DNA from 4 places in the Paraburkholderia sp. SIMBA_054 genome. Region 2 is predicted to be linked to each of the others. Evidence: riboswitches for the same ligand, from Rfam matches in the RefSeq annotation. Region 2 holds a riboswitch; each other region holds the start of a gene.
The links. Region 2 has a riboswitch for cobalamin ahead of SB822_RS47715 (TonB-dependent receptor domain-containing protein). Riboswitches for the same ligand answer to the same signal wherever they lie in the genome.
Positions count from the first base shown of each region.

Region 1: another riboswitch for cobalamin. It lies ahead of cobG (precorrin-3B synthase); the one in region 2 lies ahead of SB822_RS47715 (TonB-dependent receptor domain-containing protein).
Region 3: another riboswitch for cobalamin. It lies ahead of cobW (cobalamin biosynthesis protein CobW); the one in region 2 lies ahead of SB822_RS47715 (TonB-dependent receptor domain-containing protein).
Region 4: another riboswitch for cobalamin. It lies ahead of cobA (uroporphyrinogen-III C-methyltransferase); the one in region 2 lies ahead of SB822_RS47715 (TonB-dependent receptor domain-containing protein).

Region 1 is NZ_JAWRXV010000053.1:63,176-65,373, reverse strand. It holds gene cbiE (precorrin-6y C5,15-methyltransferase (decarboxylating) subunit CbiE) at 1-648, opposite strand, end outside; cobalamin riboswitch at 737-1,021, shown strand; gene cobG (precorrin-3B synthase) at 1,107-2,198, shown strand, end outside.
Region 2 is NZ_JAWRXV010000076.1:2,441-4,638, reverse strand. It holds gene SB822_RS47715 (TonB-dependent receptor domain-containing protein) at 1-1,301, opposite strand, end outside; cobalamin riboswitch at 1,365-1,629, opposite strand; gene SB822_RS47710 (hypothetical protein) at 1,851-2,198, shown strand, end outside.
Region 3 is NZ_JAWRXV010000053.1:48,492-50,689, reverse strand. It holds gene cobN (cobaltochelatase subunit CobN) at 1-303, opposite strand, end outside; gene cobW (cobalamin biosynthesis protein CobW) at 313-1,410, opposite strand; cobalamin riboswitch at 1,605-1,874, opposite strand; gene SB822_RS41555 (hypothetical protein) at 2,007-2,198, opposite strand, start outside.
Region 4 is NZ_JAWRXV010000053.1:46,201-48,398, forward strand. It holds gene cobO (cob(I)yrinic acid a,c-diamide adenosyltransferase) at 1-40, opposite strand, end outside; gene SB822_RS41545 (cobalamin biosynthesis protein) at 37-456, opposite strand; gene cobA (uroporphyrinogen-III C-methyltransferase) at 453-1,190, opposite strand; cobalamin riboswitch at 1,337-1,610, opposite strand; gene SB822_RS41555 (hypothetical protein) at 1,902-2,198, shown strand, end outside.

The DNA.
Region 1 (2,198 bases), on a different contig from region 2:
GAGCCGTGGCGCATCGGACGACGTATCGCACCGGCAGTCGAGCGCGATCACGTTCAGCGACGCCGTCTCACCGATCGACCAGTCGTGCGCGCGAGCGTCGATCAGGCGTTCGGACGCGCTGCCCAGATGCTCCATCACACTCATGCGCGTCGCGCCGAAGCCACGTTCGACGAGCCATGCGGCGACGGCGGCAGGCGTCGCGCCATCCGCGCTCAACACGAACACGCGCGCGCCATCGTGCAAATGCATCTGCAGCGCGGCAAGTGGCCGACCGACCAGCGACACGGTCGCCACATCCTGCAACGCCCAGCCAAGACGCGCCGCCGCAAGCGACACCGACGAGGGAGCCGGTAGCACGCGCAATTCATCGGCGGGAACGTAGCGCGCGAGCGTCGCGCCGACGCCGTAGAACATCGGATCGCCGCTCGCCAGCACGCACACGGGCGTGTCGCGCCGCGCGAGCACAGGCGCGATGTCGAACGGATGCGGCCAAGGCTCGCGCGTGGCGTTCAGGCACACGGGCAGCATCGCCAGATGCCGCTCGCCGCCATAGATCACCGACGCGTCGATCAGCGCGCGCCGCGCCGTTTTCCCCAGGCCGGCAAAACCGTCATCGCCCATTCCCACCACGGTCAGCCACGCCGACATGCGTCGATCCTCATCTGCTTACTGTACTGAAAACGCTGCTGCGGGCCGTGTTTCAAGGCTGCGGCATCGTTGTGCTGTTCGAAAAAAGGCATAATACCCGTTCGCCGGTGCCTTTCGGGGCCTAAGAGGGAACACACATCACTGCGATGACCGTGACTGCCCCCGCAACTGTATGCAGCGAGTCCACGCCAACGCGCGCCACTGGAAAACCCGGGAAGGCCCGGCATGGACGACCTGTGAGTGCTTTGCATGGGACCAGAGTAAGACGCTAAAGCGTCAACTCTGGTCGACAGCTTTGCATGGGACCAGAGTAAGACGCTAAAGCGTCAACTCTGGTCGACACAGGACACCTGCCGGCCAACAGTTCGTGCCAGCCAACATCGGGCGGGGTGTACCGATGCCGAGCCGCTCTCCTTCGAGATGCCCGGGCCGTCGCGCGACGTTAACCCGGTGATGTCTTGAGCCACGCTTTCCATTCGTCCGACGCTTCCGCCTTGCGCCCTTCGGCTTGTCCGGGGCTGTTGCGCATCGTGCCCGCGCTCGACGGCGGCGGCATCTGCCGCGTGAAGCTGGCGGGCGGCGAGTTGAGCGCAACGCAGGCGTTCGCCATCGCTGGGGCGATCGACGAACACGCGTCGGGTATCGTCGACATTACGAATCGCGCGAATCTGCAATTGCGCGGCGTCAAGCACGGTCATGAAGACGCGCTCATTGCGGCGCTGCTCGACGCGGGCCTCGGCCCGCAGAACATTGAGCACGCATTCGCTGATGACGTGCGCAACGTAATGATCAGCCCAGCGACGGGCCGCGATGCGAACGCCTTATTCGACGCAACCGCGCTCGCTGGCGATCTGCTGACACTGCTGCAAAGTGACACGCGTTTCGCCGCGCTCTCGCCGAAATTTTCGCTGATGCTCGATGGCGGCGAACGTCTGATGATGCTCGATCATCCGCACGACATCTGGTTTTCGGCGATGCCGCATCCCGCGCGTTCGGACGTGTTGTTCGCATTCGGCCTCGCGGGATGTCCGCCCGTTGCTGCGGAACATGAGAGCGCGTTAGCCGCCGTTGCGGCTTCGGATCTTGCAACGTTCACGCGAGCGCTCGTGCACACGTTCCTCGACCTCGCCGCGCGGGACGATACCCGCATGCGCGATCTGCTCACCGCGCATTCCATCGAAAGCATCATCAAGCACGCCGAACGCGAGAGCGGCGTACACGTGCTGCGCGACGCGTCGATCGAACGCTGGCGCCGCGAACCGGCTGATGCATCGCGAAGGCTCGGCGGGCATCGACAAAACGACGGCGAACGTTGGCATGTCGGCGCCCAGCCCTCATTGGGCCGTATAAACAGCGCGACATTGCGCGGCCTCGCAGAACTCGTACGCGGCAATGAACGCGCGACGCTGCGCATGACGCCATGGCAAAGCCTGCTGCTCACCGATATTGCCCCAGCGAACCTAGACGCAACGTTACGGAAGCTCGATGCACTCGGCCTCGCCACCACCGCTGACAATCCGCTAACCCGCGTGATCGCGTGCACCGGCTCA
Region 2 (2,198 bases):
CCGAAATCCGAGTACTGGTCGCGCCGCAGGTTCGCCTGGATCTGGCTGTTGCCGAAGCGCCCCGTGTAGCCCGCGAACCCCGAGTTCACGTGACGCGCGGGCGCGCTGTACTGATTCGAGTCGAGTGTCTGGTCGAGATGCTCGTAGCCCAGTTGCAGCTTCTGGTCACGTGCGAACGTGAAGTCGTTCTGCCACGTGTACTGCCGGTTGTCCGAATCGTAGCGGTACAGGTAGTCGCCATTGAGCGACGTATTGCTGCGATCGTTGCCCGTCGCGACAACGAAGCGCGTCGTCCACCAGTCGGTGAGCTTGCCGTTCGCGAAGGCTGAAGCCGTCTGCACCTTGCTGTGCAGATTGTTGAGATCGGTGGGCAGGCCGAAGGGGTTGTCGAAGCTGTCATTGCCGTTCGACTGGAAGTAGCGCAGGCCGATGTCCCACTGGTCGTTCAGCTTGTGGCGCAGCGACGCGCTCACGCTCTCGTTGAAGTAACCGTTCGCGTTCGGATTGACGGGCGCGAGCGCCGGGTCGATCGACGAGAAGCCGTCCGTCTTCGCGCGCGCGAGCGTGACGCTGAAGGTCGTGCGGCCGTCCTTGTCGAGCGCGCCGTCGACGCCCGCCGCCTGGCGCTGCGTGTGATAGCTGCCGTACTCGACGTCAAAGTGAAAACGCGGCGGATGATTGCCGCCGTCCTTCGTGAATACCTGCACCACGCCGCCGATCGCGCCCGAGCCGTACAGCGCCGACACGTTGCCGTTGACCACTTCGACGTGATCGATCTGGTCGAGCGGAATCTGTTCGAGCTGCGCGTTGCCCTGGCTCACCGAATCGATGCGCACGCCGTCGATCAGCACGAGCGACTGTGTCGACGACGCGCCGCGTAGAAACAGACTCGACGTCGAGCCCGGCCCACCGTTGCGCACGATCTGCGCGCCCGGCGCGAACTGCAGCAGTCCCGGCAAATCGCGCGCGCTGTTGTCCGCGATGTCCTGCGGATCGAACAGCGTGGTCTGCGGAATCGCGTCGGCGAGTCGCTGCGCGCGACGGTCGGCCGTGACGACGATGGGTGACAAAGTCGTAGGGATTGTCTTTGACGAAGTATCGGTCGAGCCGTTGTCCGATCGATCCGTGGATGTGGCGGATGGGTTCGCCTCGCCGGCCGTCTGCGCGCTTGCAGCGAGCGGGACTGAAGCGAAGGCAATCACGGCGAGCGCAGCAAGCGGCGCGCATCTGAAGTGTGGACACAGCGGGCGCGGAAACACCTGGCGCAGATACGCCGGGTGGACAAACACGGAGGTGAGCATCGAAAGAGTCCTGTGGGCCTGTGCGCGGCCCGCTCCTCGTGGGCCGATGCCTGTACAAGGAGCGACACGCTCCTTGCCTCCGGCCGGTATCCGGGCTGACGACTGGCCGACCCGCCTTCCCACGCAGCATGCGCAGTGGCGCTTCGCACGGCATCGGCTCTCATGGATGGCTCGACGCGTGCATGGGTCGACCTGCAGGAACTGCGGTCGTTGTACCGTTGCGAGGACAGCGCAGGTTGGCTCGTCCGGGCGGACTTCGCTCCCTGCTTCCCGTTTAACTGCGCGCGGCGCGATACCGCGCGCGGGCACCAAAGTGCCGCAAGTGTAGAAGTGACGCACACACGCGTCAAGAAACGCGAGGTCGTCGCAGGGACGATGACGGTGGACTGTTAAAAAGAGTCCCTTTTTCAAGGGTAAAAATGCGTGAATCGCGACGAGACACCTGGATAATGCCGCGTTAAAGCGCTACTGTTACGTCCTGAAACGAGACAAATGCCCGAGCGTGCGACATTCCGCGCTAGAATGCCATGTCTTTAGAGGACGCAGCACATGCTCACCGAACTCGAAACACTGTCACAGAACATCGGCCGGCTGATCGAGATCAGCCAACGCTATAACGAAGCGCGCCTCGCACTCGAAGAACAGCTCGCACAAGCGCGCGCCGAATGCGAAGCGACCCGCGTAGAACTCGAACAGACTCGCGAAGAACGCGCCGCACTGCAAGCGGAGCGCGATGCGCTGTCCGCGAAGATCGACGACGCCCAAGTACGTCTGAACGCCATCCTCGAGAAGCTGCCGCGCGCTCGCGGTCATGAGCCCGACAATCAACTCGATCTCCTCGCGCCCGAGCAGCAGGCGCAGGCCAATCACGACGCAAACCACGACGCGACCCGCCAC
Region 3 (2,198 bases), on a different contig from region 2:
GACCTGTTCGATCCCATACGGCCAGTACGCCTCGCCGCCCAGGTGATCGACGACGACGACGCGTGCATGCTGCAACACATCGTCGAGATAGAAGTCCACCGAAGCCGGCTGCCGCAGATACGTGACATTCGCCAGGCGCACGCTCGGAAAACCGTCGCCCAGACGCGGCACGACGCTCGCGAGCAGCGACAGCGTCGTGTCGGCGGAACTGAGAATCACGATATCGGCGGGCTTCTGGTCGATACGGATGACGCCCTTCGTATCGTCGACGAAGCCGCCGGGGACGGTGCGCAGCAAATGCATCTTGGTGCCTTAGACCTGTTGTTCCTGAGCGCTCAGCGCTTCGTCGAGCGCGCGTTGCAGCACAGGCTGGTCGAGGTCTTCGCCGATCAGCACGAAGCGGCTCAGCGACGACGCATCGAGTTCGCCCGCCTGCCAGCGCCGGTCGAAATAGCTGTCGAAGCGCCGGCCCACGCCTTGAATCACGAGACGCATCGGCGCACCCTGCAAGGCGGCAAAGCCTTTCACGCGATAGATCGTGTGGCCTTCGACGACCCGCTGCAACGCCGCGATCATAGCCTCGCGCGACGGCGCGCGCGCCGACACGACCACGGAGTCGAACTCGTCGTGATGATGATCGGCATGTTCGGGATCATCCGCGGAGCCGTGATGGTCGTGACGCAGATGAATCGTTTCTTCCGAAGCGGATTCAAGCCCGAGCAGCGCATGCAGATCGAGCTGCCCCATGTGCGCGCGCACCACCTTGACCTGCGGCGGAATCTCTCCGCGAATGACGGCTTCGACGCTCGTCTGCTGCGCTTCGTCGAGCAGATCGGTCTTGTTGAGGATCACGAGATCGGCGGCCGACAACTGGTCTTCGAACAGCTCATGCAGCGGCGATTCGTGGTCGAGATTCGGATCGGCCTTGCGCAGCTGATCGACGGCAATGGGGTCTTCGGCGAACTGACCGCTCGCGACGGCCGGGCCGTCGACCACCGTCACGACGGCATCGACGGTGAAGCTGTTCTTGATCGACGGCCAGTTGAAGGCCTGCACGAGCGGCTTCGGCAGCGCGAGGCCCGACGTTTCGATCAGCACGTGATCGATCTGGCCGCGCCGCTCCACGAGCTGTTCCATCACGGGGAAGAACTCTTCCTGCACGGTGCAGCACAGGCAGCCGTTGGCAAGCTCGTACAACTGTCCTTCCGTCTCGTTGCCGTTTTCATCGCAACCGATGCCGCAGCCCTTGAGAATCTCGCCGTCGATGCCAAGCTCGCCGAACTCGTTGACGATCACCGCGATGCGCAAGCCGCCCGCGTGCTGAAGAATGTGACGCATCAACGTCGTTTTGCCGCTGCCGAGAAAACCCGTGACGATCGTCACCGGAATCTTGCGCATCTGTGTCTGCATGGTGGCTCCGTAGCTCGAAATGCGTTCGAGTGACCTCGAAGTCGCGCGCCGTCCTTACGGCAAGCGATGCAAGGTCATAAGTGATACACGGGGACGAAAACGGCGCCGCATGGGCTTCGCAGCCCGATCGATCCGGGCGCGAAACCGCGCTGCGACGCATGAGGAATCGTGAACGCAGTGCCGCATCCCCGCAGCATGGCGTCGTTTTCTCGGGCCGGTATCCGGGCTGATGAAAGCGCCGCCTCTCCTTCCCGCGCGAGCGTTTTCGCGCAGTGGATTGTCTGCATGGGCCGCTATTGGACGCACATGCAGCGAGGCCGGCTCTGCATCGTCTGCGCGATGCCTTCACCTACCGTTGCGGGGAGCAGCATAGTTTGGCCGGCGCCTGTGCGCACAGCCTGCTATTTCCCGTTTAACTGCGCGCGCAGAGTGCGCGCGCGAGCACCAGAGTGCGTGCGAGTTTAGGCCCGCCGGCAGGTAGCGTCAAGGAGAGACGACGGCATGAGGCGTGCCTCATGCCGTCGCTCATTGCGTGGGGTTCGCGAAAGGGGAAGTCCACCGGCTGCCGCCCTGCGACAGCCGTGGACATGCGCAACTCAGTGCACAGCGCCTTGCGGCGTGACTTCGATAGCCGTCGCCGAGACGAAAACCGCGTGGATCGTATCGCCAACGTGCAGGTCCTTCAGGTCGAAATCCGGCGTTACCCTGATGATCTGCGTCTCGTAGACGCCGCGCAGCGTGAGCAGGCGTTTGGCCGGGTCGATCTTCTGCACGGTGGACAGCGTTTC
Region 4 (2,198 bases), on a different contig from region 2:
GCTGCGTCATGCGTGCATGCGATTCGGGATCGGTCTTCATCGATGTTCCTTGATTCTGGTTGTGTCGGTGGAATGAGGGTGTGCGGCAGCGCACGCGATGGCGACGGTAACGCCGTCTCGCGCCTGTTTGCGCACTAGCAGTTCGCCGCCTTGCGCCGCGAGCAGCGCGCACGGCTCGCAAACGCCGTCGATGCCGAGATGCGCGCGCACGTGCGGCGATGTGTCGATCGGTGTATCGAGCGCGGCGATCGCTGCGCGCGTGAAGGTTCGCAGCGGCAGCGCATGCCGTGCGCAGAATACGACGAGTCCCGGCTCATCGGCTTTCGTATCGATCGAGGCAACCGCGATCAGTGCCGAAAACGGCAGCGCGCCACCAAGCGCGTCGCGCACGGCGGCTTCGATCTGTTCGGCCGATACGCCGCGCCGGCAACCGATGCCCGCGATCAGCGCCGTCATGGCTTGAGCATGGCATCGACGGGCGCAGCCAGCGACGCGACGCCGCCGATCACGACAATCGACGGCGAACCGAGCTGCGCTTGCGCGACGCGTTGCACGAACTCGCTCAACGTCGCGCGGACATGGCGTTGCTCGGGGCGCGTGGCCGATTCGATCGCGGCGCAAGGCGTGTCGGGCGGCATGTCGGCGCGCAGCAGCGCGTCGACGATTTCGTTGAGCCGCCGCATGCCCATGTAAATGACGAGCGTCATGTGCGTGGCGGCGAGCGCGCGCCAGTCCGCTTCATGCTCGCCCGCGCCGTGGCCGGTGACGAAGATCACGCCCTGCGCGTGATCGCGATGTGTGACGGGAATGCCGATCGCAGCGGGCGCGGCGATGCCCGCCGTGATTCCGCTGATGATTTCGACATGGATGCCCGCGGCCTGCAACGCCTGTTGCTCTTCGCCGCCGCGGCCGAACACGAACGGGTCGCCGCCTTTGAGCCGCGCGACGCTGCGGCCCGCGCGCAGATGATCGAGCATCATCGCGACGATTTCGGGTTGCGGTGTGGATTGCTGCCCGCCGCGCTTGCCGACGTGGACGATCTGCGCGTCGTCGCGCGCGAATTGCAGGACCTCGGGATTGACGAGATCGTCGACCAGCACGACGTCGGCCAGCGCGAGCGTGCGCGCGGCTTTGAGCGTCAGCAGTTCGACGTCGCCGGGGCCGGCGCCGATCAGCCAGGCGCGGCTCATGGCAAGGAGAGCGCCGCTACACGGGCGGGCGCTTGTGTGTGACAGGTCATGCGATGTTGCGTGTGACGCGCGACGGCTGCTTGAGCCGGCGCCGCGCGTGGGCGCTGGTATCCGTTTCCCGCGGTTCCAGCGAATGGCGATCAGGTTCTCGCCCCCTTGCACCTGGCCGGTATCCGGGCTGACGGCTCATCGCGTTCGCCTTCCCACCTGCGGATTGCAGGCAGTGGCCTTGAACGCACTGCGCGGAACATGCTTCATTCCGCTCGCCGCGTGACCGTTGCGGGGACAGCACAGGCCAGGCGGCTTCATGTTTCGCGTGGTTCGCTCGTGTTGCGACCGCAATGTGAAGGCGCTTCCCTGTTTCCCGTTTAACCCCGCCAGCCGTCGAGCCGGCGGGGCACCAGATGCGCCAATACGATAGCACACCGGCCCCTGAGGGCGGGCGGCGCGGGGTTTTCCGGCGTGCCTGCCCGATGGTGGTTCTCGCCGTGTTTCGACAAACTCGAAAACTGTTTTCAAGCAGTATTGGTGGTAAAGCCCAAGGGTGGTCATTTATAGTGGCCGGAAGTGAGACGTCAGTTTTTTCCGGTGTTAAATATCGGATAACTAACAAAATTTCACCTCAATTCGGATTGGTGGTGTGGGTCGCCGCCTTTTTTCGACTGCGTCTGCCCATGAACAGGCAGATTAACCTTTAGGGAGAACATTAAAATGAAATTGGCAACGATCGCGTCGGTCATGCTGGCAGCCGCGCTGGCGGCGACCTCGGTGCAGGCAGCGGACTCGCTCGCCAAGGCTGCGGATACGCTCGTGGAAGCTGCGCCGCCCATCCACCTGAAGGCGCGCATCATCGCGATCGACGCCGGTGCTCGCACGGTCACGCTGAAGGGCGAAGACGGCATCGAGGTCACGATGCAGGTGGATGGAAAGATGGCCGGGTTCGACAAACTGCGCGTAGGCGATAAGGTCGATGTGCTGTACAAGAATGCACTGCTCGTGCAGGCCGAA